2 regions of the Francisella orientalis FNO12 genome follow, and region 2 is predicted to be linked to the other one. Evidence: riboswitches for the same ligand, from Rfam matches in the RefSeq annotation. Region 2 holds a riboswitch; the other holds the start of a gene.

Region 1 (15,846 bases), 660 kb from region 2:
TATTCTTATGTGATCATAAGAAAGCACTTCTTTGGCTCCCCTCTGGAGGGCATGTAGAAATTGATGAAGATCCAAAACTACAGTTGAACGGGAATGTTTAGAAGAACTAGGTGCGCAAACTGATTTTTGGATCCCTGACCCATTCTTTATCGCGTCAACATCAACAGTAGGCTTAACAGCGGGTCATGCAGATGTAAGCTTATGGTATGTGCTCAAAGGAGATAATCATGCCACTTATCAGTTTGACGAAGAGGAATTCAATAACATCCGTTGGTTCCATCTTGATGAGGTGCCTCACTCAAAGTCAGATCCCCATATGGAACGTTTTATACAAAAATTCAAAGGTAATTTATGAAAAATCTTACTCACAGAAAGGCAAGAATTGCTGATTTACCACGTCTTATAGAGCTGCTCTTAGAAGATGAACTAGGGAGCACAAGAGAATCAAAATCAGCTGCGGTGCAAGAAAACTACATCAAAGCCTTTCATGAAATTGATTCTGATTCAAATCAATATTTAATGGTTGTAGAAAACGATGATGAAATTATCGGTACTTGCCACCTCACCATTATGCCATCACTCACTTTTATTGGCAGCACCCGTATGCAAATAGAAGCCGTAAGGGTCGCAGGGAAATATAGAGGCAGAAAATAGGAAGATGGATGTTCGATCAAGCCATTAGTTATGCCAAAGGACATAATATTTCTATCACCCAGCTCACAACGAATAAAAAACGACCAAAAGCAAAACATTTTTATGAAAAACTTGGCTTCGAAGCTAGCTACGAAGGCATGAAATTATATTTGGAATAAGATCTATGAAAGTTAAATTTGAAAAAGTAACTGGAGTTCATTTAGATACCATATTTAACTGGCTTACCGAGCCACACATTATAGGCGAAGAAAAACTCAAAAGACTTTCTAAAATAGGTCATACCTATGGCCTTGATTACATGATCGGTAATTCTAAATTTTTTAGCAAGGGTTACGGATCTCAAACATTATCTGACTTTATCGATTTTTTCAGAGAATCTATCGATCCAAAAGCAGATACTTTTTTGATTGATCCTGATAGCGCTAATCTACGTGCAAAGCATGTTTATATGAAAGCGGGATTCAAACATGTGTGTGATTTCATGATGGAAGGTGATGTAAGTGGCGCAGGAAAACTTCATCATTTGCTCATCAAAAAATTTGAGCCAAAAAATTCGATTATTCAAGCAACTATGGGTGATTATCCGCGCATTCAAAACATGGCGCGTTTCTACGTTTATGATTTATCAAGAGACTGCGGCTCGATCTCATCTGATTGGGCTATTCCGGAAGATGGTCTTTATGAGAGCTTTGACTTTAAAAATTACTTTGAAGAACCATCCAGAAAAGCTTATTTAGTTAAAGTTTATGATGAGATAGCCGGCTTTGTTTTGCTGAATCAAGCAACTGAAAATTCTACAAGCACCTGGAACATGGGTGAGTTTTTTATTATCGCTAAATTCCAAGGTGCGGGCATTGCTACTCGTGTTGCTAAACAGGTATGGAATATGCATACCGGCAGGTGGGAAGTTTCTGTTATCCCTAATAATCAGTCAGCCTTAAAGTTTTGGGAAAAGTCTATCAGTGAATTTACCTATGGCGCTTTTAATAGGAAAATCAAAGAAGTTACATATGATGAGCATTGCCCACGAAGAATCATTTTTGAGTTTGATACGCAAAATAGCATCCATCAAAATATAATTCCCAAGTTTGTCGTACGTACATCTGAGATTACTGATATCTCTACCATTGTTGCACTCTCAAAAGCCAAGAGGTTAGCGTATGAAAAGGCCCAACCACAATTTTGGCGTTATGCTGGAGAGGAAGGAGATAATACGCAAAAACATTGGTTTACAGAACTGCTGGAGGACGAAAATCATGTGATGTTCACTGCAGAAAGCGATGCCAAAGAAATCCTTCGATTTGTGATTGGCAAGCTAATAAGTGCTCCAGAAGTTTATAATCCAGGTGGGCTGACTTTGATGATAGATGATTTCTGTGTGCAATCCGAGAACCTTTGGCAATCTGTTGGGCATAAGTTAATTGAAGGGCTCAAAGCTGCAGCTAAAACTAAAGGCACCACACAAACCCTTGTTGTATGCTGTGCTCATGACCCGCCAAAACGCAAGTTTTTGAGCGAACAAAGTCTATCTATTGCATCTGAGTGGTTTGTAGGAGGTATTGTATGATCAAAATCAAACTTCTTACAAACCATCCCAACACTATACCAGCCCTCGCTCACATTTGGCATGAAGTCTTGGGTAAAATCTGGGTGCCTGATATTCCTATCAAACGTGTTATCACAAGATTTGCAGATCATTTGAAGACCCAAGCTTTGTCAATCACTTTTATTGCATTAGATGGCGATTTACCGGTTGGCATGTGCTCTTTGCGTGAAAATGATGACATTCGTCCAGATCTTAATCCTTGGCTCGGTTCACTTGTCGTTGATCCAAAATATCAAAAGCAAGGCATTGGCAAGATGCTGATTGATGTGACTGTACTGAAAGCAAAAGAGCTTGGTTTTGAAAAGCTGTACTTGTTTGCTTTTGATCCCACCATACCAGAATACTACGAACGTCTTGGATGGAGGAAAATCGGTATGGATGAATTTAAGTTTCACCCAGTAACCGTTATGGAGATGGAGTTATGAAAAAAGATTGCGGCTTTCAATTCGAAACAACCTATACCCAGTTGCCAAGATCGTTTTATACGTATTGCGATCCCTTTCCTTGTGCGTCTCCCGAAATAGTCATACTAAATACCGATTTAGCTCAAACCATAGGGCTGAATTTTTCTCATATGAGCCCTTATGAATTGGAGCTGCTCTTCTCAGGCAATCAGATGCCAGGTAGCACCAAGACCTTTGCACAGGCTTATGCAGAGCATCAGTTTGGTCATTTTACTCATTTAGGTGATGGTCGTGCTTTGATGTGGGGTAAGCATATTACACAACAAGGAGAAAGAGTTGACATACAGTTTAAAGGGTCGGGGCAAACACCTTATTCCCGTCGTGGTGACGGAAAAGCAGCTCTTGGACCTATGCTGCGTGAATATATTGTATCGGAGGCTATATATTATTTTGGCATCCCTACTTCGCGTAGTTTGGCTGTTGTTGCTACAGGTAATCCCGTTATGCGTGAAACTTTATTGCCTGGTGCTGTTTTAACCCGTATTGCCTCATCCCACATTCGAGTGGGGACATTTGAATTTGCGGCTGCTCAAGGGGACATAAATTTTGTACAAGTCCTTTTAGATTGTACCATTAAACGTCACTATCCCTTTTTAGCTGAGGACAAAGATAAAGCCTTAAGATTCCTAGAGATTGTCATAGAAAAACAAATCAATTTGATTGTTGGATGGATGCGTGTCGGCTTTATACACGGTGTGATGAATACTGATAATATGATTGTATCGGGCGAAACGATTGATTACGGTCCGTGTGCTTTTATGGACACCTATCATCCTCATACTGTTTTTAGTTCCATTTATCATTCGGGGCGTTATGCTTATGGAAATCAACCTCAAATTGCACAGTGGAATATTACAAAATTAGCTATAACTTTATTACCCTTTATTCATCATAATCACTATACAGCCAAAGATATGATAGGAGAAGTGATGAGTCGATTTGCAGATGTTTATCAACAAAAGTGGCTCAAATGATGCGTGCTAAGATCGGGTTACATCAAAATCACGAAAAAGATGAACAGCTTATCTCAGACTTATTGACATGGATGGAGAAAAATCATGCAGATTATACCAACACGTTTCTTGATTTAATGGAAGAGAAAAAACCTTAAGGAAAAATATATGCACAAAGATCATTTGAGGATTGGTATATGCGATGGCAAGAAAGACGGGCTCTTGATGCAAGTTTATCCGTTCAATTTTTAAGTTTTTAAAAGAATATTAATCCGACTATTATTCCTTGCAATCACAAAGTAGAAGAGGCTTTAAAATCTGCCAACAATGGTGATTTCAAAGATTTTTATGTACTGCTAGAGGTTATTAAATCGCCGTATAACAACCGAAGCCTTTTGCAATCCTATACATTGCCACCAAATCCAAGTGAACGTGTCTATCAAACTTTTTGTGGCACTTAAATTAATGAGGGCGACAGCTACTGCATTGACCGTGAATTTCAAGATTCCATTTCAACGGAAGAAAAGTACCCTCATCTAAATGGCGCTGAAACAGGTGAATCATGTCATCAAGATGTACTTCTAATACTGTGCCGCAGTCATCACAAATCATGAATTGTGCGCCCTGATGGACGTGATCAGCGTGACAAATGACATAAGCATTAAGACTTTCAATGCGATGAATAAAGCTCATTTATACCCAAAAATCAATGGCTCGATAAACTGTAGGGGGCTTTGGTGAATCAAGAACCTCTGCCAATTTGTTAAGAATTTCATAAGCTCCTAAAGGCTTTTGACTTTGAGATATAATTTTCAGAACTTCTAGCCTTGGTTGTGTTAAACGCTCTTTTTTCTCTGCGCAAATCATTTGCGCTTGTTGAGTGAGATCTTGGTTGATTTTCATAATATCTCCATAAGCATTTGTTTTTCATAATGACTACAATGAGCTTACATGGCTCTGGTTTTGTTGATTAATCTTCTCCCAAAAAGAAGGATGATCGAGCCTCATTAAAAGTGATGATCCTTTCATGGCTTCATCAGGTGTACGATGTAATATACCTTTGGACCCGCCTTTAAACACAGAAATATCCCAGGGATTAAGAAACTGAATAGCTGATTGATTGATGACAATCTTTTCATTAGGTTCTCCCCTTTCAAAAGACTCTAAATCAACGGTTTCATGAGGCAACCACTCTGTTCCCGTACCAGTATAGGTTACAAGCATGCGCAAAGGGACATTATCGACGTGATAACGTTTACATCCACGTTTTGATCCTAGCCAAAATCCCACAGCAGCAGTGTCCAGAATGTTGCAAAACGCTTTTGTGATATTTCCCATATCCATAATCCAATTCTCATAGCAAGGATCAAGGCGAAGATCATTTGAAATGACCTCTAAAAGAATCTCCTTAATATCAATTTCAGCAGTTTTTTTATAGATTTTATCGAATATATTAAAAGGATACTGCATGATTTTCTCAAAAAAACATGATAATTTTTGGGTGCTTGACGTCTTATAATACCTAATTGATGCGGTGATTTTTTAAAATGAGAAAGTGCAGTAAGACTGTTCACTTCTAAAACACTTGGTATATTCAGCAATTTATTCTCTTGAGTTTTTAAGTAATCCTGTATAAAGTGTTATATTATAACACTAGATAAATCAAGCAAATGGTGATCCTTAAATGCAAGCTTTAAATAAAAAAACTCCCTGTAACTGTCTTGTCAGGGTTCTTGGGTGCAGGAAAAACAACCCTTTTAAATCATATTCTAGGCAATCGTGAAGGCCTAAAAGTCGCGGTCATTGTGAATGACATGAGCGAGGTGAATATTGATGCTGATTTAGTCGAACGTAGCGGCAGCAATCTTTCTAAAACAGAAGAAAAACTCGTTGAAATGAGCAATGGTTGTATTTGTTGCACACTACGTGAAGATCTTCTGTTGCAGGTGCGTGAATTAGCAGATGAGGGAAAATTTGATTATCTTGTTATTGAGAGCACAGGAATTTCTGAACCTTTACCCATTGCAGCTACTTTTGATTTTCGAGATGAGGATGGGCATAGTCTGTCAGATGTTGCTGTTTTAGATACCATGGTCACAATAGTGGATTCTGCCAATTTTATTCAAAACTATAGTTCAACAAAATTTTTAAAAGATACAGGGGAAAGCCTTGGCGATGAAGATGAACGAACTCTTGTGGATCTTCTTATTGAACAGGTCGAATTTGCGAACGTCGTTCTTTTGAACAAAAGTGATCTTGTGTCAGAGTCGCAAATGCATGACATAAAACCTATTGTAAGGGGTCTGAATGCTAAAGCAAAAATTATAGCGACATCAGAATCTAGAGTATCATTGAGTGAAATTATGGATACAGGCTTATTCAATTTTGAAGAAGCCCAAGATCATCCCCTATGGGCGCAAGAATTATATGATTTTAAAAATCACACTCCAGAAACAGAAGAATATGGCATCACGAGCTTTGTTTATCGGGCAAGGGAGCCTTTTGATCCCAAAAAAATACATCATTTTTTCAAAGAGGAATGACCTAGTGTTTTACGTGCAAAGGGTTTCTTTTGGATTTCAACACGACCTGATTTTGTAGGGGAAGTATCACAAGCAGGAGCCTTTGTACGCAATCAAGGTATTTGTCGTTGGTGGATTGCGACTCCTAAAAAGAATTGGCCAGATGGAAGTGATTTTAAAGCAATGATTAAAAAGCAGCTTGATGCATGCCTTATTAAAGATTACTTATCAAATCCCCTCATCCACCAAAACCTTCCAGATCCATTTCCTAAGTAGTTTAAAACGAAAAATGCAAAATAAAACCCGCTTCTTTTAAATCATCTAGATCGTGGCGCTGATCGCGATAGGAGGAGTCATTGGCTCTTTTACCAAGCCAGAGATTAGCACTTGGTATAGCACCTTACATCGTTCCACCCTGACGCCGCCAAATTATGTATTTCCAATTGCTTGGACTATTTTATACGGCATTATTGGCGCTTGTGACTAGCTAATTTGGCGTGCGTCTTCATTTCCTAAGTTAAGGGTGATCAAAACCTTATACGTGACCCAGCTCATTTTAAACTGGAGCAGGGCGCCTTTGTTTTTCCACCATCACTTCACGGGACTTTCCCTCATCGTTTTGGTCGCCATGGATATTCTGGTCTGTGGCTTATTTGCCTAGCTTACCGAAAAATCAAAGTAGTTTCGCTACAGATGATTCCTTATCTGTCATGGATTCTATTTACAGCTTACTTAAACTTTTACATATGGTGGTGTAATTAGGTAATGCATAACTTGAGCATGTATTTCGATCATCAATTTTTAGCTTGATGAATTATACATTCTAAGTATAATATCCTTAGAATTTTTATTCACCGGGGGTGCTTTAGGGGCGAAATAAATTTGCTTCGAAGGCTGAGAAATACCCTAAAACCTGCTCTGGTTAATGCCTGCGGAGGGAGTGTGAAGCATCTGAATTCCCACGTTTGGCTTTCATTCTGGGCTCTTAAGTGCTTTTATATCTTCCTTTGTAGAAAAATATAAGGAAGATTATGAAAGAAAATTTTTGGCAACTTACATTAGTCACAAATAAAGGTAATATCCCTACAGCTCCTTATCTCGAGTGTATTGAAGTGTGCCTCAAAGCTGGTATCACATGCGTACAGCTTAGAGAAAAATCCTTGCCAGGAGAAGATTTGTTGGATTTTGGCAGCTCATTAAAACGTCTTCTGGATTTATATAACGTTCCTTTAATCGTCAATGATAATGTTGATCTTTGCATAAAACTTAGCGCTTTCGGAGTTCACTTAGGTCAATCAGATACGACAATTGAAAAAGCAAGATCCATCTTGGGGGCAGATAAAATCATTGGCTTAAGCGTAAATACAATAGAACAAATTCAAAACTCACGAACTCTGCCTATAGATTATATAGGAGTAGGCGCCATTTTCCCAACTAATAACAAACCTGATGTTGAAACTATATGGGGCTTAAGTGGACTGCGTCAAGCTTCTCTCATTCCATCTCACCCTATTATAGCAATAGGAGGAATAGATGAAAGTAATACCTTTTCTGTTATAAATTCTGGTGCGAACGGAATAGCAGCCATAGGCGCATTTCATCAAGCAGCAGATCCTTTTTTAACAACAAAGAATTTAATAAAAATCATCAATGAGGCAAATAATGATAGATAAAATGGAAAAAGCTTTAGCTAAGGTTAGGAGTAAAAACCCCCTTATACTATGCCTTACAAACTTTGTCACAGTAGAATTTGTTGCAAATAGTTTACTCAGCATTAGCGCTGCACCAATTATGAGTACGTGCGAAGATGAAATTGAAGAACTAGTCAAAATGGCATCGGCCCTCTATATCAACATAGGAACGCTTGATCATGATTTTATTGCGCTAGCTAAAAAAGCGATAGAGATCGCCAAAGAACACAATAAACCTCTTATCTTTGATCCTGTGGGCAGCAGTGCCACGATCATAAGAACTGAGACCTCAAAATTTATTCTGCCTTTTTCAAATTTCATCAGAGGTAATAGTAGCGAAATCATATCACTCGCAGGTAATACGCACACAACCTATGGAGTTGAAGCCAATAATACGACAGATGAAGCTGTATCCATTGCAAAACGCTTAAGCCTACAGAATAACGCGGTTGTGATAGTTAGCGGATCGGTGGATTTTATCACAGATGGAAATAAATCAATTGAGGTGCCATTTGGTTCGCCTCTTATGCAAATGGTTACAGGTATGGGCTGCAGCCTGACAGCAGTAATCGCAGCATTTGTCTCCGTTGTGGAAGATCCTTTTGAATCTGCTGTCATAGCCGCACATTACTTTGCTATTTGCGGAGAAATAGCATCAAAAAAGCAGCAATCAATTGGAACATTCAAGGTAGCGTTTCTGGATCAATTACATGACCCAGATTTTGCATTAATGAGAGATTTGTATGATTCAAGAAGATAAAATAATTAAAGCTTTGCAGGCCGCTAGCGCCGATGGGTTTATCGGTGACGATGCTGCTGTCCTACCTAATCTAAATGGGAGCAATAGGTATGTGATTAGTAAAGATTTGCTCATAGAAGATGTGCATTTTCGCACTTCTTACTTTTCCCCAGAAGATCTTGCACATAAAGCTCTGCACGTCAATTTAAGCGATATAGCGGCTATGGGAGCAGAGCCTTTATATATTTTATGTGAAATTTCCATCCCAAGTCGCTTGCAGGACTATGCACCCAAGTTTTTAAATTCATTAACTGCTAAGTGCCAAAATGCTGGCGTCACTTTGATTGGCGGAGACACTACCGCCTCTAAAGAACGCTTATTTATCAATATAACAGCCATCGGAACAGCCCCTGAATCTAATATTAAATATAGAAACGGTGCACAAGCTTCAGATCTGATTTGTATAATAGGAAATTTAGGCTTTGCACATTTGGGCTTAGAGCAATCTCTGACTACAGATACGAAATACATCAATAGCTTCTTGCATCCAGAAGCCAAAATTAAAGAAGGAATATGGCTAGGAAAGCTGCGTGCTGTTAACAGCATGATGGACATTTCTGATGGGCTTTATATCGATTTGAAGCGTCTAGCTTCAAGTGCGGGAAAGCATGCAGTCCTCGATATCGATCTTTTGCAAAATCACTTACGCCTTAATGTGTCTGTGCAAGTTGCTTTGGAAGGTGGAGAAGATTATGGATTGCTCGTGACAATTCATCAAGACGCATTTGAAGAATTATCCCATAGGTTTATGGAAAGCTTTGGTTATGGCTTAAAGGTTGTTGGGCATATCACTGATGGAGATGGTTTGTCGTTCAAACAAAACAGTAAGCCTGTCGAAATTACGGTCAATCATTTTGCGCATTTTGGAGAAAGGTTATGAAATACAAAAGTTTATCTATTGCAGGATTTGATGGTTCTGGCGGTGCTGGCATTCAGGCTGATCTTAAAACATTTTCTGCAACAGGATGTTATGGGATGACTGTCCTCACCGCCATTCCTGTGCAAAATACTTGTGGTGTACGCGGCTGTTATGATATCCCGCTTTCATGCATCCATGAGCAGCTTGAAGCTATATTTGATGATATAAGGCCAGATGCGATAAAAATTGGCATGCTCTTCTCTACTGAGATCATAGAGCTCGTGACTGCTTTCTTAATGAGGCATGCAAAAGGCATTCCAATAGTTTTAGATCCAGTGATGGTGGCAAAAAGTGGTGATCCTCTCTTGCAAGCTGATGCTGTGGAAGCGTTAAGAACAAAATTGATACCAATTACAAATATTATTACCCCCAATTTGCCTGAAGCAAGAACATTATTACCAGGAAATTACGACAAAAAGACATTAGCGCAAAAGTTACTCGATTTAGGATGCGGAGCTGTTCTTTTGAAGGGAGGACATGAAGACGCTGCGACCTCAGATGATTTATTTTTATCGCATGACATTACAGAAACGTTATCTGCACCGCGTATCAATTCTAAAAACACTCATGGTACGGGATGTACTTTATCCGCAGGCATAGCAAGCTTTATTGCTCAAGGCTTTTCTACTTTTATGGCGTGCACAAAAGCCAAGTCATATCTGCATGGCGCAATGCTGCATAGCAAAGACAGCAATGTAGGAAAAGGACATGGCCCGGTACATCATTTTCACCATTTATGGAAATATTTATAGCAATCAATTTAAGGTTAAACTAAATGACAAAATTATCAGAAACAGCATTAGCAAAATGTCAGCTTATCATTCAGGCGATAAAGGACCATCCTTTTAATAAAGAGCTTGCGAATGGATCACTTAATATGGATAAATTTGCTTATTACATAGAGCAAGATACCCTGTATTTAAGAGATTTTGCAAGAAGCCTTGCTGTGATTGCTTCAAAAGCCCCCCTTAAATTTGTAAAAGATTTCCTATCATTTTCAGGTGGGGCATTAATAGCAGAGCAAGAAGTTGTGCATAGCTTTTTTCGTCACACCTTTAATCTTCAAGAAACAGAAAAACTAACACCAGCAACACTTTCTTACACAAGCTATCTGTTACAAGTAAGCAGCATGGCACCAGTAGAAATCGCAATCGCCTCTATTTTGCCGTGTTTTTGGGTTTATAAAATCGTAGGACAATCTATTGCTCAAAATACTGATATGGAATCTCAAAATCCTTATAAAAAATGGATAGAGACTTATTCTGGCAAGGAGTTTAGCGATAGCGTCGAAAGAGCTATTAGTATTTTTGATGAAGTAGCGTTGTCCGCATCAGACGAAGTTCGGGATTTAATGCTAGAAGCATTTTATAAAAGTACTGTTTTAGAATGGCATTTCTGGAACGATTCATATAATCAAGTTGTTTTTGACGCATTTGTTTAGGAATCATCAACATCATACAAAATCTTTTTAGCTAGCTTAACGAGAGCATGGGCATATCCAGTAATGCTCAATCTAGTTGATTCTACTGCAGCAGTACATTTAATGTCGCTTATATTAGTCTTTATAATTTGTAATGATTGATATAAAACTCTTTAGATTGATACGACTTGACTTTAAACTTAATGTTTGTTATGCTATTCATTAATGATGTTTGTGATGGCTATAAAACACTTAAGAGAAGACTATGACAAATTTACCCATCCCTGTAATAAGCGCTTTGCGAAAATTAGGGCAGGATATCAATGATGCAAGGCGTCGCAGGCGTATCACCGCCCAGCTTATGGCAGAGCGTGCTGGCTTATCAAGGTCCACTATTGGAAAAATTGAAAAGGGAGATCCAACTACCTCCATTGGTAGTTACGGCGCAGTACTATTTGTTCTGGGGATGGAAAAACGCCTGAGCGATTTAGTCGATAGCATGCATGACCTTGTTGGACGAAGGCTTGAAGATGAAAATTTACCCCAAAGGGTGCGTCTCCCTAATAAAATAAATGAGAAAAGCGATGAGTAGCAAAGAAGTTATTGTCTTGGTTTCTTTAGGGGCATAAGATATCCGCGTTGGAAAGCTGAGGTTTCATGTAAAGGGTAATAAAGAAAGAGCCTCCTTTGAATATGATAAAAAATGGCTTGATCATCCTGAAAGATTTGCACTTGAACCAGCTTTAAAGCTTACGGAAGGTGGGTTTCATACAGGTCAGAACTTAAGTTTATTTGGTGGATTTGGCGACTCTGCTCCAGATCATCGTTGGGGGCGTGTACTAATGCGACGTTTTGAGGCGGCCAAGGCAAAATAGCAAAATCGCCTACCCACCACTCTTTTTGAAATTGATTATTTGCTTGGAGTGAATGAAAAGCAAGAGTGCGATAGGATGTCGAGTGCTTTTGTATATGAAGAAAGTGACGAAATTTATCACAAATAGTTCATGCCATGTCCCTAAAGTTACATATAGTGTAATTTTAGAGACACGATAAACTCACTCAATGTTTTGTGTCAGAGAATCCAAAATCGTTCATTTGACACTCTCCAGGTACGCCTCTATAATCGCTTACAGAGAGTAAAAACATGACTATACTACCTCAGTTTGGAGTTGGTTAGGTTGGAGCGAACTAATCTCCGCCAGCTTTAAATAAAAGAATAATCTGTCTTTGTATAAGTTACCAAAACACTTTCTTGATGATATGATTTTTCGTAGACATTGACTAGATTGTTTACTTTTTGCTCTAGTTGTTTTGACTTATCATCTACAAGTATTGTGATAACTTTGGTTTTTTCACTATACGTAGTTCCTGTTAGGCTACGCCAATATCCTCTAGCATCATTTTCAGTATAACCATCAGGGAAAGAAGGAGTTATGTATTTGTTCTCAAAATTTTTGAATATATTATCTGAAACGTAAGAGATATTATTTTTATCATCTTTCATAGTTCTGCCAAAGTAAAGTTTGACAATATATCCTTGATTATCTTTCGCATATGCAAAGCTAGTATCAGATAATATAAATATACATAACGCTAGTGTAATTATATATCTTTTCATATGCTTCTCTTTAGGTTCTTCTTCAAAAAAATAGCAGCTAAAATTAGCATTAGCCAGCCTATCATCAGAGTGCTGCCACCTAATGGTGCTAGCTTCAAAATAATAGGTATATTATAAACTACAGAAATATAAATGCTAAAGCTAAATAATATTGTGCCGACTATAAAAAAAAGTTGCTTAGTTTAAGAGATAAGCTTCGTGCTAAGCTCTTACTACTTAAAAGAGCTATTCCAATACCACTAATTACGATAGCTTAAGCTTGATTATAGCGAACTGCAGCTATTATGAAATCAAAGTGTTCAGCTGAGATTTGTGATTTTAGACCATGCTCTGCATAAGCGCCAAAAGCTACTGATATAAAACCTAAGATTGCACCAATTATTAAAGTCATATCATCTCCTATACATATTGAAGTAATACTGTGATGAAAACTATCAATCCAATCCAATGATTATCAGAAAAAGCTTTTATACAGTTAGCTATACCTAGTTTTTTATATAAGAAATAATTTCTGATAAATAAAAAAGCACTAACAATAACACCTATGTAAAAAATAATATTAAAGCTTAGATATATACCTAGAGCTATCAAAAGTATTAATGATATGAAATTGAATAAAAAGATGTACTTAAATACTTTATCTCCAAATAAAACAGCTGATGATTTAATACCAATTTCTAAATCAAAATCTCGATCGGCTAGGGCATAGATAGTATCATAAATTATAGTCCAACATATCGTTGATAGATAAAATATCCAAGCTTCAGATGGTATATGATTTTGTATAGCAGAAAACGCCATAAAAATACCAAAGTTGAATGTTAAACCAAGGATTAGTTGGGGTATTGCAAAGAACCTTTTACAAAATGGATATAAAACAGCTAAAAATAGGGCTACAAATGATAGTAAAATTGTGTATAAGTTTAAAAACAATACACAGATAAAAGCAACTATCGTAAGAGCTAGACACAAATATAATGCATTCTTGACACTAAGTTTACCACTGGTTAAAGGGCGAGTATTAGTACGTTCTACGTGTTTGTCAAAATCTATGTCTGCGATATCATTAACAATACAACCAACTGTACGCATTACAACTACACCAATAATGAAGATAATCAAATATTTAATATCTGGAATACCATGACTTGCCAAAACTAATGCAGTAAGAGTTGGCCAAAGAATTAGCAGTATTGGAATAGGGCGATGCAATCTCATCAGCGTAATATATGCTTTGAATTTTGTATTACTCTGCATTATAAAACTCCGGTAAAACTAGAAAATATTCCGTAATTAAAAATTTAAGCTTTTGATTATCTTTGTATGTAAATATCGAACTGCGAGAAAAGATTTCTTGCTGAATATGCCTATTTGCTTCTTGATAAAAATCATTACTAGATAACTTCCGGATTATAAATTCATCACGAGTAAACTTGGATTTTTTAAAAAGTAAATTATCGCCAATTGGCTTTGTGCCAAGATTATCAACTTCTTGTGAAAAAAAATCATAAGTATCACAGGGAATGATTGTCCTAGCAAAAACTAAAGTTTCATTAATACTTGAAAGTGTTATTTGTCGTACTAATGCAGTCTTAATCGCTAATAGTGATGCTTCTAATTGATTAACATTTGTAAAACTCTGAGAGATTTTATCTAATATAATTTCACCATAGCCTTTTGATAGGCTTGTAACTAAGGTTTTCGCATCATTAAGCCAGTATCTTTCTACTTTTGATAAATTTTGTTTGTTAATAATATTCATATATCAGAAATTACCTTAAACTTAAAGTTTCTTATTTTAATATCGATTTGTATAATTATACACTTAATAACTTAAGAATTTAATTAAAAGGATTCCAAAATGCGTCCAAGTGGAAGAAATAACGATCAATTACGTAGTTTAAAAGTTACACATAATTTTACAAAACATGCTGAAGGTTCAGTTTTAATAGAGTTTGGTGATACTAAAGTTTTATGCACAGCCTCTGTGGTTGCTGGTGTACCAAGATTCAAAAAAGATTCTGGTGAGGGGTGGTTAACTGCTGAATATGGTATGTTACCGCGTTCAACTCATACTCGTATGGATAGAGAAGCTGCTAGAGGTAAGCAATCTGGTAGAACACAAGAAATCCAAAGACTAATTGGTAGAGCTTTACGTGCAAGTGTTAACTTAACGAAAATAGGTGAGAATACTATCAAAGTTGATTGTGATGTAATCCAAGCAGATGGTGGCACACGTACAGCGTCTATCACCGGAGCATCATTAGCTATTAGGGATGCTATAGATTATATGAAGCAAAATGGCATGCTTGATGAACAAACTAATCCATTAATATCTCAAGTTGCTGCAATATCTGTTGGTATTTATAACAATGAGCCTATACTTGATCTAGATTATGATGAAGACTCGAATGCTGAAACAGATATGAATGTGGTTATGAACTCAAATGGCGGTATGATTGAGATTCAAGGTACAGCAGAAGGCAAAGACTTCTCAGAAGGAGAGTTTGCTAAAATGCTAGGTCTTGCTAAAAAAGGTATTAAAGAAATATTTAAAAGTATATTCTAGTTCATGATAAACATAATTCTTATAAAATAAAATCTTAAAGAGTATTTATATAAGAGTTTATCTTAGCTAGTAGATCAAAATCTTGTGATTTTAATTCAAATAAAAACTCTTGTAATGGCTCACTTTTTGCAAAAAGAAGTCTTTGTTCTATTTGTTTGATCTGATCCTCTAATGTTTGTCTTTCTTGATATAGCTCACGAAGCTCTTTGTTAGTGTTATTAAAAAAGTTTTGGATATTATCTTCTTTTTTGGCTTGTAGTCTAGTTTTAAGGTTTGTACTTAGATTAGAAGTTCTATTTACTGATAACTTTTTTCTACTACCTAAAGAAAGTTTTTTACGAGGCTCTTGTTCTGACATTTACATCTCTTTGTTATTTAAATTTTAGATCTAATGTGTTGGAATTGTTTAAGAATAACAATTTAATGTAATGATTATAATATATTTGTTACTAAATTTATAGTTCCAAGTTTTAGATCTTTAGGTGATTTTATTTGGAGTGACTCTTAGTGATTCTAAATCTATCAAAGCACCGTAGCTATCATCTTTACCAGACTCTCTTAGAGTTAGTGTTTTACCTGAAGCACTAGTATTTTGTAAGTCAATATTGATAGTTTGCTAACCCTTAGCAAA
Region 2 (15,846 bases):
ACTTTGGTCAAACAAAGATTACGGTGAGCAAATTAAGGTTATTAGTCTTACAAACGATGAAGATGAGGCACAATTCATAACTAGTGATATTTTCTTTGATAGGGTAAAAACAAAATCTAAAAACTCTGATTATGCAATATTGATAAGGAGTAATTACCAAGTATACTTACTTGAAAGATATATGCAAATGCACAAAATCCCTTATACAATTAGCGGGGGAAGTTATTTTTTTTCCAAATCAGAAATCAAAGATATTATTTCGTATTTAAGGCTAATAGTTAATCCTGATGATGATAGAGCATTTTTGCGTGTGGTAAATATTCCTAAACGTGAAGTTGGTAGTGCAACTATTCATAAATTAGGAGAATACACAAGTGAACATCACTGTAGCTTTTTTCATACTTTATATAATTTAGAAAAGTTTGAAATACGCGATTTTACCAAAAAAAACTTATCATCTTTTAAAGATTTGATACTTAATACGCAGCAGGAGATAAATTCAAGTATATCTGCTCAAGAGCTAAAAAATATAATTAATAATTTTATTGATAATATTTCATACCGACAGTGGCTTATAGATTCTAGCTCCTCAGAGAAACAAGCAGAGTTTAGATATGCGAATGTCAAAGAGGTTACTAAATGGATTGTCAATCAGCTTGAGGGTGACTCATATAATGCTCTTGAATCGCTAGCTTCAGTTCTTAATAAAATGTTACTTATAGATATTTTGGATAGAGATAACGAAGATAAAAATGATAATCAGGTTCAAATTATAACTATGCATGCTTCCAAAGGTTTAGAATTCAAAAAAGTTTATATAATGGGTATGGAAGAAGGAATCTTGCCACATCAACAAAGTATTGAAGAGGACTCTATAGAGGATGAACGTAGGCTTGCATATGTGGCGATTACTAGAGCTAGAGAAAATTTGACTATAACAATGACAAAACATCGTAAAAAGTTTGGCGAAAAACATATATCTATTCCAAGTAGATTTATTGACGAATTACCAGAATCTGATCTGTATTGGGTCGGCACAGAAAAAGAATGTGCAGAAACTCGTCAGCAAAATTCTAAACAGAATATATCCGCACTTAAAGATATGTTTGGATAATTTAGAATTTTTTAATAATTATATAGGTTTTAATCATATAGCTGTATTTAGTAAACGGTTATTAAATACTAAGATCTATGATAGTATTGGAATTGTTTTAAATTAAAGGTATGCATTTTGATTTCAAAAGGAAAATATTCTAAGTTAAAAATTCTTGAAAAAGCACGAGATATATTTGTTTTAGATGCTTTAGAGCTTGGTACAGCAAGTATTGCTAGTTCGGAGCTTAGCGATACAGTAAGTGTTGATGATAGTATAGACGTTTTTTTATATAATAACTCTAAGTCTGAGCTTGTAGCAACTACAAAAAAAGTCCCAACAGTTGGTCAAATTGCTTATTTGCAAGTCAAAAGTATTACAAAAATTGGTGCTTTTTTAGACTGGGGATTAGAAAAAGATCTTTTTGTACCATTAGCAGAACAGCATCGACCTTTAGAAGTCGGTAAGCCATATATTGTTTATTTGTATCTTGATAAAGTTAGTGGTCGTATTACAGCATCATCAAAAGTTGATAAATTTATTACAGATTATGCTGGCGATGAATTAAAACCAAATCAAGAAGTAGATCTTGTAATTGCTAACTCAACAAATATAGGATACAAGGCAATAATTAATAGTAGTTATTGGGGAATTATCTATTCTACAGAAGTTTTCAGAAGACTTAGCTTTGGTCAATCTATCAAAGGATATATAAAAAATATTCGAGATGATGGGCGTATAGATTTATCATTACAGTTAGTACATAAAGATCTGGATAAAAATGCAGAGTTAGTAGAAAAATACCTAATAGAGCATAATGGTTCTGCTCCTTTTAACGATAAATCTAACCCTAATGATATAGTGCTTGAGTTTGGAATAGGCAAAGCTGCTTTTAAAAGAGCTATCGGAACTTTATTGAAGAAGAAAATAGTTATTAGAGAGAGTGGAATATACTTAAATGGCTAATATTCTTTAAGTATTATATTGTCATTGGATATTTATGATAGTATAATGATCTCCTGCTCTTTGCTATGCAAAAAGTTTTTGTATAGCTTATCAGTAAAAAAAACTAACAATGATAAACCGGAAGGAGTTTACAAAATGAAACATTATGAAATCGTGTTAATGATTCATCCAGATCAATCTGAGCAGCTTGATGCAATGCTTGGCAAATATCGTGGAATCATTGAAGAGAAAGGCGGAAAAATTCATAGATTTGAAGATTGGGGACGTCGTCAACTAGCTTATCCTATCGAGAAACTTCATAAAGCACACTATGTGTTATTCAATGTTGAATGTGATGTTGAGTCTCTAGAGAAGCTTCAAGAAAACTTAAAGTACAACGATGCAGTTTTACGTCGTTTAGTAATTTCTAAGAAAGAAGCTGTTACAGAGCCATCAATTATGATGGAAACTAATGAAAAAGAAGTAATTTAATAGAGGGATTTTAAGATGAGTCGTCGTAAAGTTTGCCGTTTCACTGTTGATGGTGTAAAAGAAATTGATTATAAAGATGTAAATAAGTTAAAAGCTTATATTACTGAAACAGGTAAAATCGTACCTAGTCGTGTAACTGGTACATCAGCTAAGTATCAAAGACAGCTTTCTACAGCTATCAAAAGAGCTAGATTCTTAGCATTATTACCTTACTGTGATCGTCACTTTAACTAATACCGGAGGTTGATTACAATGCAAGTTATTTTAAAAGAGAAAGTTGAAAACCTTGGTGTATTAGGTGATATCGTTAATGTTAAACCAGGGTATGCTAGAAATTTCCTTATCCCATTTGGTAAGGCTGTACAAGCTACTAAAGCTAACATTGAAACTTTTGAAGCACAAAAAGCTGAACTTGAAAAAGCTGAAAAAGCGAGATTTGATGCAGCAGTTGCTACTGCCGAAGTTATCAAAGATAAAGTTTACACAATTGCTGCTCAAGCTGGTGAAGGTGGTAAACTATTTGGTTCTGTTGGTACTGCTGGAGTTGCTGAAGCTGTATCGCAAGCTTCTGGAAAAGAAATCGAGAAGAGTCAAGTTCGTATGCCAGAAGGTGTGATTAGATCTATTGGTGAGTTTGAGCTTACTATTCATGTTTATACTGATGTGGATGCTGATATCAAAGTAAATGTTGTAGCCTCAGAAGCATAGTTTTATAATATATAAACTAACACAATATCTGTATTTAATATAAAAACCATGTGTTAGGCATGGTTTTTTTGTATATAAGGGTCTTGATGTCAATGGATTATCAATTTAAGGTTGCTGAAACTACATATTCAGTTGATGCTGAGAAAGCAATATTAGGAAATATTCTTCTAAATAATGATAATATAGAGCTAGTTGAAGATTTTCTTTTGATTGATGATTTTTTTGATAAAAGGCATAAAATTATCTACAAACAAATTACTGTTTTGAATCAATCAAACACTCCGTTTGATGTTTTGATTTTAAGTGAATATTTAGCTACCGAAGGTCTATTATCTGAGGCTGGAGGCGAGTCATATATTATTGACTTGGCAACAAATACACCAGCAGTTTCAAATATCAAGACCTATGCAAATATAGTTAAAGATAAAGCTAAACTTAGAAGCCTTCAGGCTAGTGTTAATGATATAGTTCAAAAAATATACTCTTCAGACTCAAAAAATCCTGATGAAGTAATCGATTATGCAGAGAGTAGAATTCTTGATGTGGCTAAAGAGAGAGAAACTTTGGTCAAAGGACCTGAATCAATTAAATCTGTCATACCTAAGTTAGTTGATCGGATGAGTGCTATTGTAGATTCTGGAAGTGGTTTAACTGGTATATCTACAGGATTTATTGATCTTGATAAAATGACATCAGGCTTACAAAGAGCTAACATGGGTATTATAGCTGCTCGACCTTCAATGGGTAAGACTGTACTAGGTATTAATATAGCCCAAAATGTTGCAAAAATTGCAGATAAGCCAGTATTAGTTTTTAGTTTAGAGATGCCATCTGAAGATATAGTAACAAGAATGTTAGCTTCTCAAGCACGAGTAGAGATGAGTTTGCTGAAAGAATGTAATCGTCTAAATGATGCTCATTGGGTTAAGATTATTAGTGCTATGAAGTCTTTAAGCGAGATGCCTTTATACATTGATGATACATCAAGTCTTACTCCTTCTGAAATGCGTTCAAGAGCAAGGAGACTCTATAATGAGCAAGGAGGTCTTTCTATGATATTAATAGATTACCTTCAATTGATGAAAATACCAGGGTATGAGACTAATAGAACACTTGAAGTATCAGAAATATCAAGGTCACTCAAAGCTTTAGCCAAAGAGCTTGATATTCCAGTTATAGCTCTTTCTCAGCTTAATAGGGCAGTTGATGATCGTAAAGATAAACGCCCAATGATGTCAGATCTTCGAGAGTCAGGGGCGATAGAACAAGATGCTGACTTGATTATGTTTATTTATCGTGATGAAGTTTATAATAAAGATAAAGAAGATAATAAAAATCTAGGTGAAATAATAATTGGTAAACAGCGTAATGGTCCTATAGGAACCGTACATGTTCGCTTTGACGGTCAGTTTGTGAGTTTTGCTAATCTGACACATGAAAATGATAATATTTTACCTGGTGATATAGGGTACAACGAATAATTTTATATACAAAAGAGAAGTTTAATGCAACAAGATAAAACAAACTTACTTGGATTAAATCAAAAAGCTATAGAAGCCTTTTTTATTTTGATAGGCGAGAAGAAGTTTCATGCAAGACAAGTTTTTAAGTGGATTCATAAAAAGGGTGTTATTGACTTTGATAGCATGACTGATCTTGGAAAGAATTTACGTAATAAATTAAAAGAAAATGCTGAAATAGTCATTCCTAAGGTTGTATTTAATAAAGCATCAAAAGATGGTACTCACAAGTGGCTTATTGATGTTGGTGGAAGTGCAGTTGAGACAGTCTTTATACCTGAAGAAGGAAGAGGCACACTTTGTGTATCATCACAGGTTGGCTGTACTTTAAATTGCAGTTTTTGCTCTACTGGTAAACAAGGATTTAATAGAAATCTTTCATCAGCTGAAGTTATTTCACAACTTTGGATAGCAGCTAGAACATTATCAAAAAATAATGGTGAACATGATTTTAGTGTGACAAATATAGTTATGATGGGCATGGGGGAACCATTGATGAATTTTGAGAATGTGGTTCCTGCGATGGATATTATGATGGATGATTTAGCATACGGACTATCACGTCGTAAAGTTACTCTTAGTACATCTGGTGTCGTTCCAAAAATTTATGATTTGCTAGAACAATCGGGAGTTTCTTTGGCTGTATCATTACATGCACCTACAGACTCCTTACGTAATGAAATCGTGCCTATTAATAAAAAGTATAATATTGATGAGCTTCTAGAGGCGTGTAAGCTCTATGCTGAAAAAGGTCCGCATAAACATATAACATTTGAATATACTTTGATGGAAGAGGTTAATGACAATTTATCAGATGCTGAACAATTAGTTGAGTTATTAAGATCTCGTGAAGTACCAGCTAAAATTAATCTGATACCATTTAATCCATACCCAGGTACGCCATATAAAAAACCTAGTAATAATCGTATTCATAGATTTAAAGAGTTTTTACAACATAATGGTTTCGTTACTACAGTAAGAAAAACTAGAGGTGATGATATTTATGCTGCTTGTGGGCAGTTAGCTGGCAATGTTATGGATAAGACAAAAAGAAAAGAAAGATATTTAAAGAAACTTGGTGATAAAAATGCAGTCTGATTTTAAAAAGATTTTAGCTACAACTATATTATCAGGAATACTAGCTTCATGTATGACCTCTAGTAATGTGAATAATAAAAATCCTAGTTCACAAAATCAGAATGAAGTAAAAAATCAGAATGCAGAACAAGCGGAGTATTCAGCTACAGGCGGTTCTTTTCCTCAGGCTAACTATGAAGAAGCAACTAAAATTAATTCTGAATTAGCTATAATTTATTCAATAGAAGGTTATCTTGAAAGAGCGAAGACTAAACTTATAAAAGCACAAGAACTAGCAAATAATCATAATCAAAATTTAGCTATTGTAGATTATGCTAGAGGGTATTATTACCAAAGTATAGTAGCAAATTCAATTGCTGAAAAGTATTATCAAAAGGCTCTTGATAAGCATCCAAAAAACTATGAAGCAATGAACTTTTATGCACAATTCTTGTGTATGGAGAAGGAAGAATATAGTTGTGCTCAAGAACTTTTTTGAGAAAGCTCTATTTATGCCAAATAATAATGATATGGCTCAAACATTATTTTTATACGCTCAATGCGTGTATAAACAGGGCAAGAAAGATGGCGCTTTAGCATATATGCAACGAGCTGATAAATTTAGAATAGATTATAAAGCTGCTAAATTAAGATTAGCACAGATGTATTTTGAAAGAGGTGAATATAAAGAATGCTATAAAGTTATTTACAACATGAAGAATGATCCTCAGTTCTTTAATATAATAATAAACTTGTTTTAGACATGAGGTTAAAGTTAGCAGAGTACGCTAACAATAAAAATGAAGCTGCAGCTGTAAGATTAGTTTTATCTTCTAATAACTATAATGATGAAGATATAGATAAATTCTTCTCAGCAGCAGATCAAAAGGATATCGATAAAAATGCGTAGAATTAATCAAAATACTGAAAACACTCCAGAAAGACTACAAAAGCTATTAGCAAAATATGGCATTGGCTCACGTAGAAAAATTGAAGAGTTTATAGAACAAGGTAGAGTGCGAGTGAATGGTAAAGTCACAACTCTTGGCGATAAAGCGACAGACAAAGATAAAATTAGCTTTGATGGAAAGGCTCTACACTCTTATGGTCAACCTATGACTAGACCAAGAGTTATTATTTATCATAAAAGAGAGGGGGAGGTTTGTACTAGTAAAGATGAGAAAGATAGAAAGACTGTTTTTGATTCATTACCTAAGCTAGCAAAATCACGTTGGATAATGATTGGGCGATTGGATATAAATACTACAGGGTTGTTACTTTTCACAACAGATGGAGATTTAGCTAATAGGTTAATGCACCCATCTTATGAAATTGAAAGAGAGTATGCTGTACGTGTTTATGGTCAAGAGTTATCAGATGAAACTTTAAATAAACTGAAAGATGGCATACAGTTAGAAGATGGCATGGCAAAATTTAATAATATAAAATTCTCTGGCGGTGAGGGTGCAAATCTTTGGTATTATGTAACTTTGTCTGAAGGACGTAATAGAGAAGTCAGAAGAATGTTTGAAGCGGTTAGTGTTACGGTTAGTAGACTGACAAGAATTAGATTCGGTGATATTATTTTGCCTAAATTCGTTTCTCGAGGAAAAACATTGGAGCTTAATCCTACAGAGGTCAATAGACTAAGAAAATCTGTTAAATTAAAAGAATATAGATTCCCTAAAAAATTAGTTGAAAGATTAGAGAAAAAATAATGGATTTTGTACGTCAGCTAGAAGATATTTTTGGTATTGATGTCTGGGAGTTGAAGCCAGAGTATAGGTTTACACAGCAGATTGAAACGCAAACAATAACTGAGAAATTAGTAGACGTAGAACCTTCAGGAAAAAATTTAGAGATTGTTTACACAAATGAAGTAGATAGTTCTAAGATTATAAATATTCTGTTAACTGATAAATTAGATATTAGCTTTTTAAAACAAATTGTTACTAATTTATTTTTTAAGTCTAATGTATGTATATATAAAACGAACAATATTAATTCTTTCTATAGTTTAGAAGGAGTTAATCTTGCTGAAAATGATTTTATAAGTAACGATTATAAATTATTAGATATTCAAAATAAAAAAACAATATTATCAAACTTATATAAGTATGCAGATTTTAGAGCTTGATATTACATTTCTAACAAAAACCATTCAGCTAGTAAGAGCTATTGATAAAGATTTTAGCTGGTCAGATAAACAAATCGAAGATTCATTAACTAATGATACCGTTTTAGGTTTAATGATTGATAGTGAGCTTGTTGCTATTGCTATTTTTAACTATATATTTGAAACAGCAGAACTTTTGTATATATGTGTTGATACTGCTATGCAAAGTAGAGGAGTTGCGTCTAAGCTTTTGAAATACTCAATTGATCATCTTGGCAAGAAAGAAGTTAAAGAATTATTTTTAGAAGTTGATATAAATAATACCAAAGCTATATCTCTATATAATAAACTCAATTTTATTAAAGTATCACAGCGTAAAAACTATTATAAAAAAATTGATGGTAGTCTAAGTAATGCCTTAATCTGCCGATTAGATATATCAAACTAAACTTAACTATGTTATATTAATGCCTTAAAGACAACAGGGGTGCTATTTTTATAAAAATAATAGCTGAGAAAATAACCCTTTGTACCTGATCTAATTAGTATTAGCGTAGGGAGTTTGTTTGATTATTTTTTCATATAAGAAATATCACACAAACTCTTATTATTTATTTTTGAAATAATAGGAGATTAATCATGGAATATTTAGGCTATATAACGTTAAACATATCTTTAGTAATATATTTTATTCATTTATTACCACAAACTATCCATAATCAGTTTAAACATAAAACATTTGAAATTAGTCTCTGGACTCATTCTTTAATGATTTTTGCTAACTCTTTGGATCTTGTATATGCGATAGGATTTAATATGCAATGGCAATACATTTTGGTTGATATTATTCTTTTAAGTTTTTTAACTATTCAACAATTTCAGATCCTTAATGATAGAAGACAGAAAAATATAGTTATACATACCATATTCATTTTGATATTTTTATTAATGGTAATATATATATCTAAATTCATAGCTCTAACCGAACAGACTTTATTATGGAGTGGGTCAATTAGTGGTGTTATATATAATGTATATTGGATACCTCAGATATATAAGAATTTTCGACAAAAGCAAGCTGAAGGGTTTAGTATTTTCTACTTAGGGCTTTCAGTGTTTAGTCTTATGTGTGATATAAATAGTGCTATATTTTTAGGCTGGCCTATGGTATCAATAACAATCTCTAGTTGTCTATTTATTTTGGTATCTATACAAATTATTCAATATTTCTATTATAAAGGAATGCTTTCAAAGCAAATATTAAATACTTCTATAAACTAGAGTTATAGAACACCACGTGTTTTATGTTAAAATTAATGACTAGTATTTTTAGAAAAAGTTAAAATATGAAAAAAATTATTAGATGTTTAGTATGTATCTTAGTTTTAGGTGTCTACTCTCAGGTATTTGCATTAGATAATACCTCAAAAACATACACAGCTTATTCGATTGGCGATGCACTAGGTAAAGCCTCACATAAAAGCTTTAGTGCCATGAATCAAGAAATTATTAAGAAAGACTTTATCTTAGGGTTTGATGATACTATTTTAGATCATAAACCTGATATAAATAAAATCTCCGATAAAGACTCCTATGAAGTCGGAATGATTATTGTAACTCAATACAAATCAAAATTAAAAAAAATGGTTGTCATAAACAAACCAAATTGTGAAGAGTTTGTTAAAGGTTTCAATGATGGTGCTAATAGTAAAGATCAGTCTTTAACCTCAGAAGATAAAGAAATATTAAAACATTTTAGAATCTCAAAAGATGATGACAACTAGATAATATCAAGTAAATATGGTTGATAAATATATTCTGCTACTTTATTCTTAAGTCTAACTAACCAAAAGTCTTAAAAATTATAAATAAAATGCAAAGCTTAAAAGATATTCGAAACTTGATTAAACAAGATATTGAAAATAATAATCAATTTATAATTAATTCACTTTCATCAGAAGTGGTTCTTATTAATCAAATTAGTCACTATATCATAAATAGTGGCGGCAAAAGACTTAGACCTTTGTTAGTAATGCTATTTTCTAGAGCTTTAAATTATACTGGTAATGATCATCTAGCATGTGCTGCAATTATAGAGTTTATTCATACAGCAACTCTATTACATGATGATGTAGTTGATGACTCACACTTACGTCGAGGCAAAGAGACAGCTAATAATGTTTTTGGTAATGCTGCAAGTGTACTAACTGGAGATTTTTTATACTCTAGGGCTTTTCAAATGATGGTGAGTCTAGATAATATGCAAATTATGCAAATATTAGCTGATGCTACTAATAAAATATCTGAAGGTGAAGTACTTCAATTATTAAACGCTAGAAATATTGAGTTGTCAGAGGAAGATTACACTAATGTGATATATTGTAAAACTGCTAAACTATTTGAAGCAGCATGTGAGTTAGCCGGAGTAATTAGTCTTGATAAACATAGCTATAGTAAATTTCAAAATAGTATTAAAAACTATGGTGTTTACTTAGGAAATGCATTTCAAATAGCTGATGATGTATTAGATTATGTTTCTGATGCAGAAAGCCTTGGTAAAAATATTGGTGATGATCTTGATGAAGGCAAAATGACGCTACCAACAATTTATGCACTAGCAAATACCTCAAGTGTTGAACAAAAGAAAATAAAAGATGCCATTGAAAAAAGGCAATATGACATAAATGAAATTATCAATATTGTTAAAAGTAGTGGTGCAGTGGAATACTCTTATCAAGTTGCATGTAAATATGCTGATAGAGCAAAAGATTCAATAGATTTCTTACCAGAATCAGAATATAAACAAGCTATGATCTTACTGTGTGATTTAGCTGTGAAAAGAAAAAGTTAATATTTTAGAAAAATATTTTATTACTTAAAATCTTTAAGTGTAATTTCAAAAGCTAATGCTTGGTTAGGTCCTATTGTAGCAGGAGCTCTAGTTCCATATGCTTTATTTGGAGCACAGTATAGTATAAATGTAGAGCCATTGGGTATTTTAGGAATTGCATCCTTCCAACATTCTATTAGATTTCTAAGAGGGAAAGTAGCACTCTCACTCGAATCAAAGCTTGGTCCGATAAGTTTAGCTTCTTTTACACTATTAAGCTTAGATTTATCATCTTCATATGCTATTACAGGAGTAGTTCCTTTATAAGCAATAGTTACTGTGCTATCTATAGAAGCTTTTTTACCATCCCCTTGTTTAATCATTTGATAGTAAACACCATCATTTACTTCAATAGCATTATCCATTTTAGCAATTTGTGACATAAACTCATCTGATTTAACCTTATTTAGCTTAGCTATATCTAACTGCTTTTTAATCATCTTATCTTTTAGAGTTTCCATATTTCTTCTAATCTGACTTTCAGAAATTCTAGGCTTATCACCATTGATAGCTTCAGCAAAACCTGCGATTGTCTGTTTGTCATATAGTCCAAAATCTTGTCTAGCAATTCCAGACCCAACTTGATATCCGACTACGTAACTAGCATTAGAGCCCATTTTTAAACTGTTATTAACAGCAGAATCGTTTGTTTGTGCTTGTGTCGTAGTACTTGGACTAGTTGTAGTATTAGCTATAGTTTGAGTTTTAGCATCGTTAGTTGTTTCTTTGGTAGAGCATGAGCTTATTGTTAGTCCTAGAACAGTGCATGACATTATTGTTACTATTTTTTTTAGTTTCATCTTATCTCCTTATTTATCTTTGAATATCATTTTTGGTGATATTAAAAAAATCAAAAAGCTCTTTATCTAACATTTGAGATGGAGAAATATTTGATAGAGCTTTGAATATAACATTCTTTCTTTCAGTATTATTACTCTCCCATCTGTTAAGCATATCTTTTATGAATACTCTTTGCAAATTATCTTGTGAACCACATAGATTACAAGGTATTATCGGGAAGTTCTTTAATTGAGAGTATTCTAATGTTTCTTTTTCACTCACGAAAGCAAGAGGACGAATTACAATATTACGTTTATCATCGCTTAATAGCTTTGCGGGCATCGCCTTGATAGAACCGTTATAAAAGAGATTTAAAAAAAATGTCTCTATAATATCATCACGATGGTGCCCTAAAGCAATTTTGGTAATATTATTTTCTTCAGCAAAATCGTATAGAATACCACGTCTCATTCTCGAGCATAGTCCACATGTTGTTTTACCATCAGGTATCACTCTTTTGATAACACTATAAGTATCTCTTTCAATAATATGAAATTCGATATTTTTAGTTTTAAGATAATTAGGTAAAACTTCTTCAGGAAAACCTAGTTGTTTTTGATCTAGATTCACAGCTACAATATCAAATTTTATAGGGGCTTTTTGTTGAAGAAGAAGTAGCATCTCAAGTAGACAATATGAGTCTTTACCTCCAGACAGGCAAACCATTATTTTATCGCCATCTTCAATCATGTTATATTGATTTATAGCTTGAGCAATTTTTCTTAGAATTTGTTTTTCTAATTTTTTTAAAGATTGTTTATTTATTTCAGTCATTTTTTTCTAAAATCATTTTTTTAGTTCATTAGGTATTTTTGTAACCTATGTGTTTTTGGATTGTAACAAGCAAGTTTTGCACTTGCTTTTGTAATAACTTGTTCATAACCTACTAGACGTATTTCATACTCAAACTCAAGACTTGTAGCACTAATTTTTGCTATATATTATGTTACCTCAATTTTATTGGGGTGTAACAACGGTAGTATATATTTACAAGTTTGTTCGGTAATTACTAGTTGGATTGAGTTTTGTGTGGCCCAAGACATTAGCCCAGTATTTTCATAAGCCCACGTTGTACGGGCTTCTTCCAAATAATTAAAGTAGGTATTGTTATTTACATGCCCATATTTATCAGTGTCAGCAAAACGAATATTAACAATATGTTTAAATATATTTGATTTCATTATTTACCTTTAGAAAATATAAGAAGTAGAGGTTTTTGAGGGACTTCACAATTTTGTAGTTGTACAGCATATTTTTGAGCAACATCTGCAGTTTTACGTGCATAGCTCTTTAAAAACGAATTATTTCTGTGACTACCTCTTTTATATCCACCAATACCCTCATGATATGCAAGATATAGGTCATAAGCATTTGATTTGCTTATACCTGTTTTGTTATGAACATTGTTTAAATACCAACCCATAAAATCTACAGCATCAGCATAATCAGATCTTGAGACAAAAGATTGTTTAGTTTCTTTTTTATAGTGATCCCATGTGCCATCTAGAGCCTGTGCATAACCATAAGCGCTTGATGCTCTGCCTTTTGGAATAAATCCAAAATAATATTGCATAGAAGGTTGAGCATCAGCTCTAAAAGATGATTCCTGTCGTACAAATGCCATCTGTATATTCAGAGGTATTCCCCAGCGGTCATAAGAATCGATCATATCATAATACCAGTTTGGATATTGATGAATTATGCTACAAGCATTATTGATATTTTTTGGAGGCTCCGTTGAACATGATCCTAATATCACTATGGCTATTGTTAATGATAATAGTTTAAGTATTTTTTTCATTATAAATTCCTATAAAAAACATCTACAACTTTATCTTGGAATCTACGTGCATTATAACGATCAGAATGTTTAAGATCATTAAGCATAATAGAGAATGAAATACGATGGTTTTTTGCAGTTAGGACATAACCAGATAGTGTTGATACTCCAGACAAAGTTCCCGTTTTTGCATGTACTCGACCAAGTAATTTACCCCCCATTATGTATGATATTGTACCACTCATGCCAGATGCTGGAAGATAGTTATAGAACTGCTTACCAACTTCACTATTATAAGCTTTGGTTAAAAAATCTACCATAAACTTAGGGCTAACACGGTCTAGATGTGATAGTCCAGATCCATCATACATAGTCAAAGCAGAAGTATCTAACCCTAATTTTTTATATAGTATACTTTGGACTACTTCTATGCCTGCTTTAGTTGAGCCAATTCCTTTTTCTTTTAAACCAATTGTATTTAGTATAGTTTCTGTATACAAGTTGTCCGAATGCTTAAGTGTTTGATCAAAAAAATGACCTATTGTTGCTGATTTTGTAATTAGTTGTGCATCGTAACCAGCTGGAATGGTGTTGGTAATAAGAACATTGCCATGCTTTATTCCGTTTGAACTTAAGAAATCGTTAACTGTATCAACAGTTTTAAGAGAGGGGTTCTTAATAGCTAGTTTAAACATTTTTTCTGCAGCTCTTGACAAGTAGCCACTGATATATAAAACATTATTATCATTCATGGATAATAATGTTGCTTTTGATGTGCTAGTATATTTTGCTGAATTTTTTATATCAATATTGCTGGCATTGCTTAATTCAACAACTCTAGTTGACAAGCTATTTGGATTTTTAACTAGTTTTATGACTGTACAGTTTCTATTTAGCGTAAAACTAGAAGCTGGAGCTCCATAGCATAATGTACTATCTTCTTTTGACCAACCTTCTGGAACATATGGACCAGAGAATACTCCAACAAGATACACATCTCCTGTGATTTTAGATATTCCTTTTTCTGTTTTGATTTTTTCTATTAATGAGCTTAGTTGCCCTCCAGTAAGTGCTGGATTGCCTGTAAACTTAATATACATATCTCCATGTAAGGTATGATTATTTACTCTATTGGATGGGTACAAAATCGTAGTAGTGAATCTAAAATCATCAGGAATAGAGAACAATCCGGAAACAATAGTAAATACTTTATTATTACTTGCTGGTTTCATAGATCTATTTTGAGCATAAGAATACAAATCATTCCCAGTCATGGTTCTTTGAGTTGCTATAGCAATTTTAGCGTCAGCTAAGTTGTATTTTTTTACTAGAGATTGTATTTCGCTACGAGTAGATGCATAAGAAGCATTTGTACTAATTACAAATATAGATAGAGCTATCAAAAGCTTAGTTCTTTTTACCAAAGCGATAAACCTATGTAAGTTTCTAAGATTCTTAATTTGGAATAATAGCATTTTATGCAATATAAATATAGTGCGATGAATGCAATATATTAACGATATATTAGTTATAAGCCATGTTGTATTTATCATCTTATATGATAGAATAGTAGCCTATAAATTTTGTTATGGGACTCTAAAAGTCCTATAGTTTGTTAGACTTATTAAACTGGCACTTAAGTGAGGTGAGAGGGTATGCCAAGCGTTAGAGTTAAAGAAAGAGAACCTTTTGATGTTGCTCTTAGAAGATTCAAAAGATCTTGTGAGAAGGCTGGAATAGTATCTGAACTACGTCGTAGAGAGTACTTTGAGAAGCCAACTTGGGCACGTAAAAGGAAGAAAGCTGCCGCTGTTAAAAGAGCCATAAGAGCAATATAATTGCTAGAAGGTAGTATATTATTTAATTCATCGTTGAGAGTTTAACTCTCCCTTTAACTAGGAATTCTTTTAATAAAATGTCACAAATTTTTGATCAATTGACTCTTGATATGAAAGAGTCAATGAAAAATAAAGATAAAAATAGATTAACTACTATTCGTATGGCTATGTCTGCTATTAAGCAGAAGCAAATTGATGAAAAAATTGAGATAACAGATGAGGTTGCTATAGCTGTAATCACAAAAATGATTAAGCAAAGACAAGATTCTTACACTCAATATATGCAGGCCGATAGAGCAAAACTTGCTGAAGGCGAGAAAAAAGAGATTGAGATCTTAACTAAATATATGCCTAAACAATTAAGTGATGAAGAGGTTGTTATTATAGTTCAAAAAGCAATAGAATCTGTAGGAGCCACATCTATGAAGGAGATGGGTAAGATAATGGCTAGTGTGAAAAAAGAGCTTGCTGGTAGAATAGATATGAGTAAAGTGAGTGCTATAGTAAAATTAAATTTAGTATAAGTTCTAGATATAATCAGTATGGC

The links. A riboswitch is a leader RNA that binds a small molecule or an ion and turns the genes downstream of it on or off. The one in region 2 is predicted to bind thiamine pyrophosphate.
Positions count from the first base shown of each region.
Region 1: it holds a riboswitch for thiamine pyrophosphate, as region 2 does, so the genes downstream of both, thiE (thiamine phosphate synthase) here and FNO12_RS05100 (PQ-loop repeat-containing protein) in region 2, are expected to answer to the same signal.

Region 1 covers NZ_CP011921.2:323,199-339,044, forward strand. Annotated here, with positions in the region: gene FNO12_RS09720 (NUDIX hydrolase) at 1-101, shown strand, start outside; gene FNO12_RS09725 (NUDIX hydrolase) at 131-355, shown strand; partial or broken gene FNO12_RS01805 (GNAT family N-acetyltransferase) at 352-812, shown strand; gene FNO12_RS09735 (GNAT family N-acetyltransferase) at 818-2,221, shown strand; gene FNO12_RS01820 (GNAT family N-acetyltransferase) at 2,218-2,685, shown strand; partial or broken gene FNO12_RS01825 (protein adenylyltransferase SelO) at 2,682-3,835, shown strand; gene FNO12_RS01835 (helix-turn-helix domain-containing protein) at 4,371-4,580, opposite strand; gene FNO12_RS01840 (DUF1826 domain-containing protein) at 4,614-5,147, opposite strand; partial or broken gene FNO12_RS01845 (GTP-binding protein) at 5,375-6,475, shown strand; partial or broken gene FNO12_RS11695 (TspO/MBR family protein) at 6,528-6,860, shown strand; TPP riboswitch at 7,046-7,157, shown strand; gene thiE (thiamine phosphate synthase) at 7,231-7,872, shown strand; gene thiM (hydroxyethylthiazole kinase) at 7,862-8,650, shown strand; gene thiL (thiamine-phosphate kinase) at 8,634-9,569, shown strand; gene thiD (bifunctional hydroxymethylpyrimidine kinase/phosphomethylpyrimidine kinase) at 9,566-10,360, shown strand; gene tenA (thiaminase II) at 10,384-11,049, shown strand; gene FNO12_RS01885 (helix-turn-helix domain-containing protein) at 11,294-11,620, shown strand; gene FNO12_RS11700 (HipA N-terminal domain-containing protein) at 11,676-11,903, shown strand; gene FNO12_RS01895 (DUF3574 domain-containing protein) at 12,233-12,646, opposite strand; partial or broken gene FNO12_RS01900 (DUF423 domain-containing protein) at 12,643-13,037, opposite strand; gene ubiA (4-hydroxybenzoate octaprenyltransferase) at 13,046-13,903, opposite strand; gene FNO12_RS01910 (chorismate--pyruvate lyase family protein) at 13,893-14,408, opposite strand; gene rph (ribonuclease PH) at 14,508-15,215, shown strand; gene FNO12_RS01920 (hypothetical protein) at 15,250-15,573, opposite strand.
Region 2 covers NZ_CP011921.2:987,160-1,003,005, reverse strand. Annotated here, with positions in the region: gene FNO12_RS05155 (UvrD-helicase domain-containing protein) at 1-1,114, shown strand, start outside; gene FNO12_RS05150 (CvfB family protein) at 1,232-2,059, shown strand; gene rpsF (30S ribosomal protein S6) at 2,195-2,530, shown strand; gene rpsR (30S ribosomal protein S18) at 2,546-2,764, shown strand; gene rplI (50S ribosomal protein L9) at 2,783-3,238, shown strand; gene dnaB (replicative DNA helicase) at 3,325-4,719, shown strand; gene rlmN (dual-specificity RNA methyltransferase RlmN) at 4,744-5,856, shown strand; partial or broken gene FNO12_RS05120 (tetratricopeptide repeat protein) at 5,846-6,745, shown strand; gene rluB (23S rRNA pseudouridine(2605) synthase RluB) at 6,738-7,553, shown strand; gene FNO12_RS05110 (hypothetical protein) at 7,553-7,972, shown strand; gene FNO12_RS05105 (GNAT family N-acetyltransferase) at 7,953-8,399, shown strand; TPP riboswitch at 8,425-8,529, shown strand; gene FNO12_RS05100 (PQ-loop repeat-containing protein) at 8,591-9,232, shown strand; gene FNO12_RS05095 (hypothetical protein) at 9,298-9,735, shown strand; gene FNO12_RS05090 (polyprenyl synthetase family protein) at 9,825-10,802, shown strand; gene FNO12_RS05085 (FKBP-type peptidyl-prolyl cis-trans isomerase) at 10,823-11,641, opposite strand; gene ttcA (tRNA 2-thiocytidine(32) synthetase TtcA) at 11,655-12,455, opposite strand; partial or broken gene FNO12_RS11530 (acyl-CoA thioesterase) at 12,448-12,862, opposite strand; gene FNO12_RS05070 (transglycosylase SLT domain-containing protein) at 12,862-13,482, opposite strand; gene dacB (D-alanyl-D-alanine carboxypeptidase/D-alanyl-D-alanine endopeptidase) at 13,482-14,885, opposite strand; gene rpsU (30S ribosomal protein S21) at 15,117-15,299, shown strand; gene FNO12_RS05055 (GatB/YqeY domain-containing protein) at 15,377-15,823, shown strand; gene dnaG (DNA primase) at 15,842-15,846, shown strand, end outside.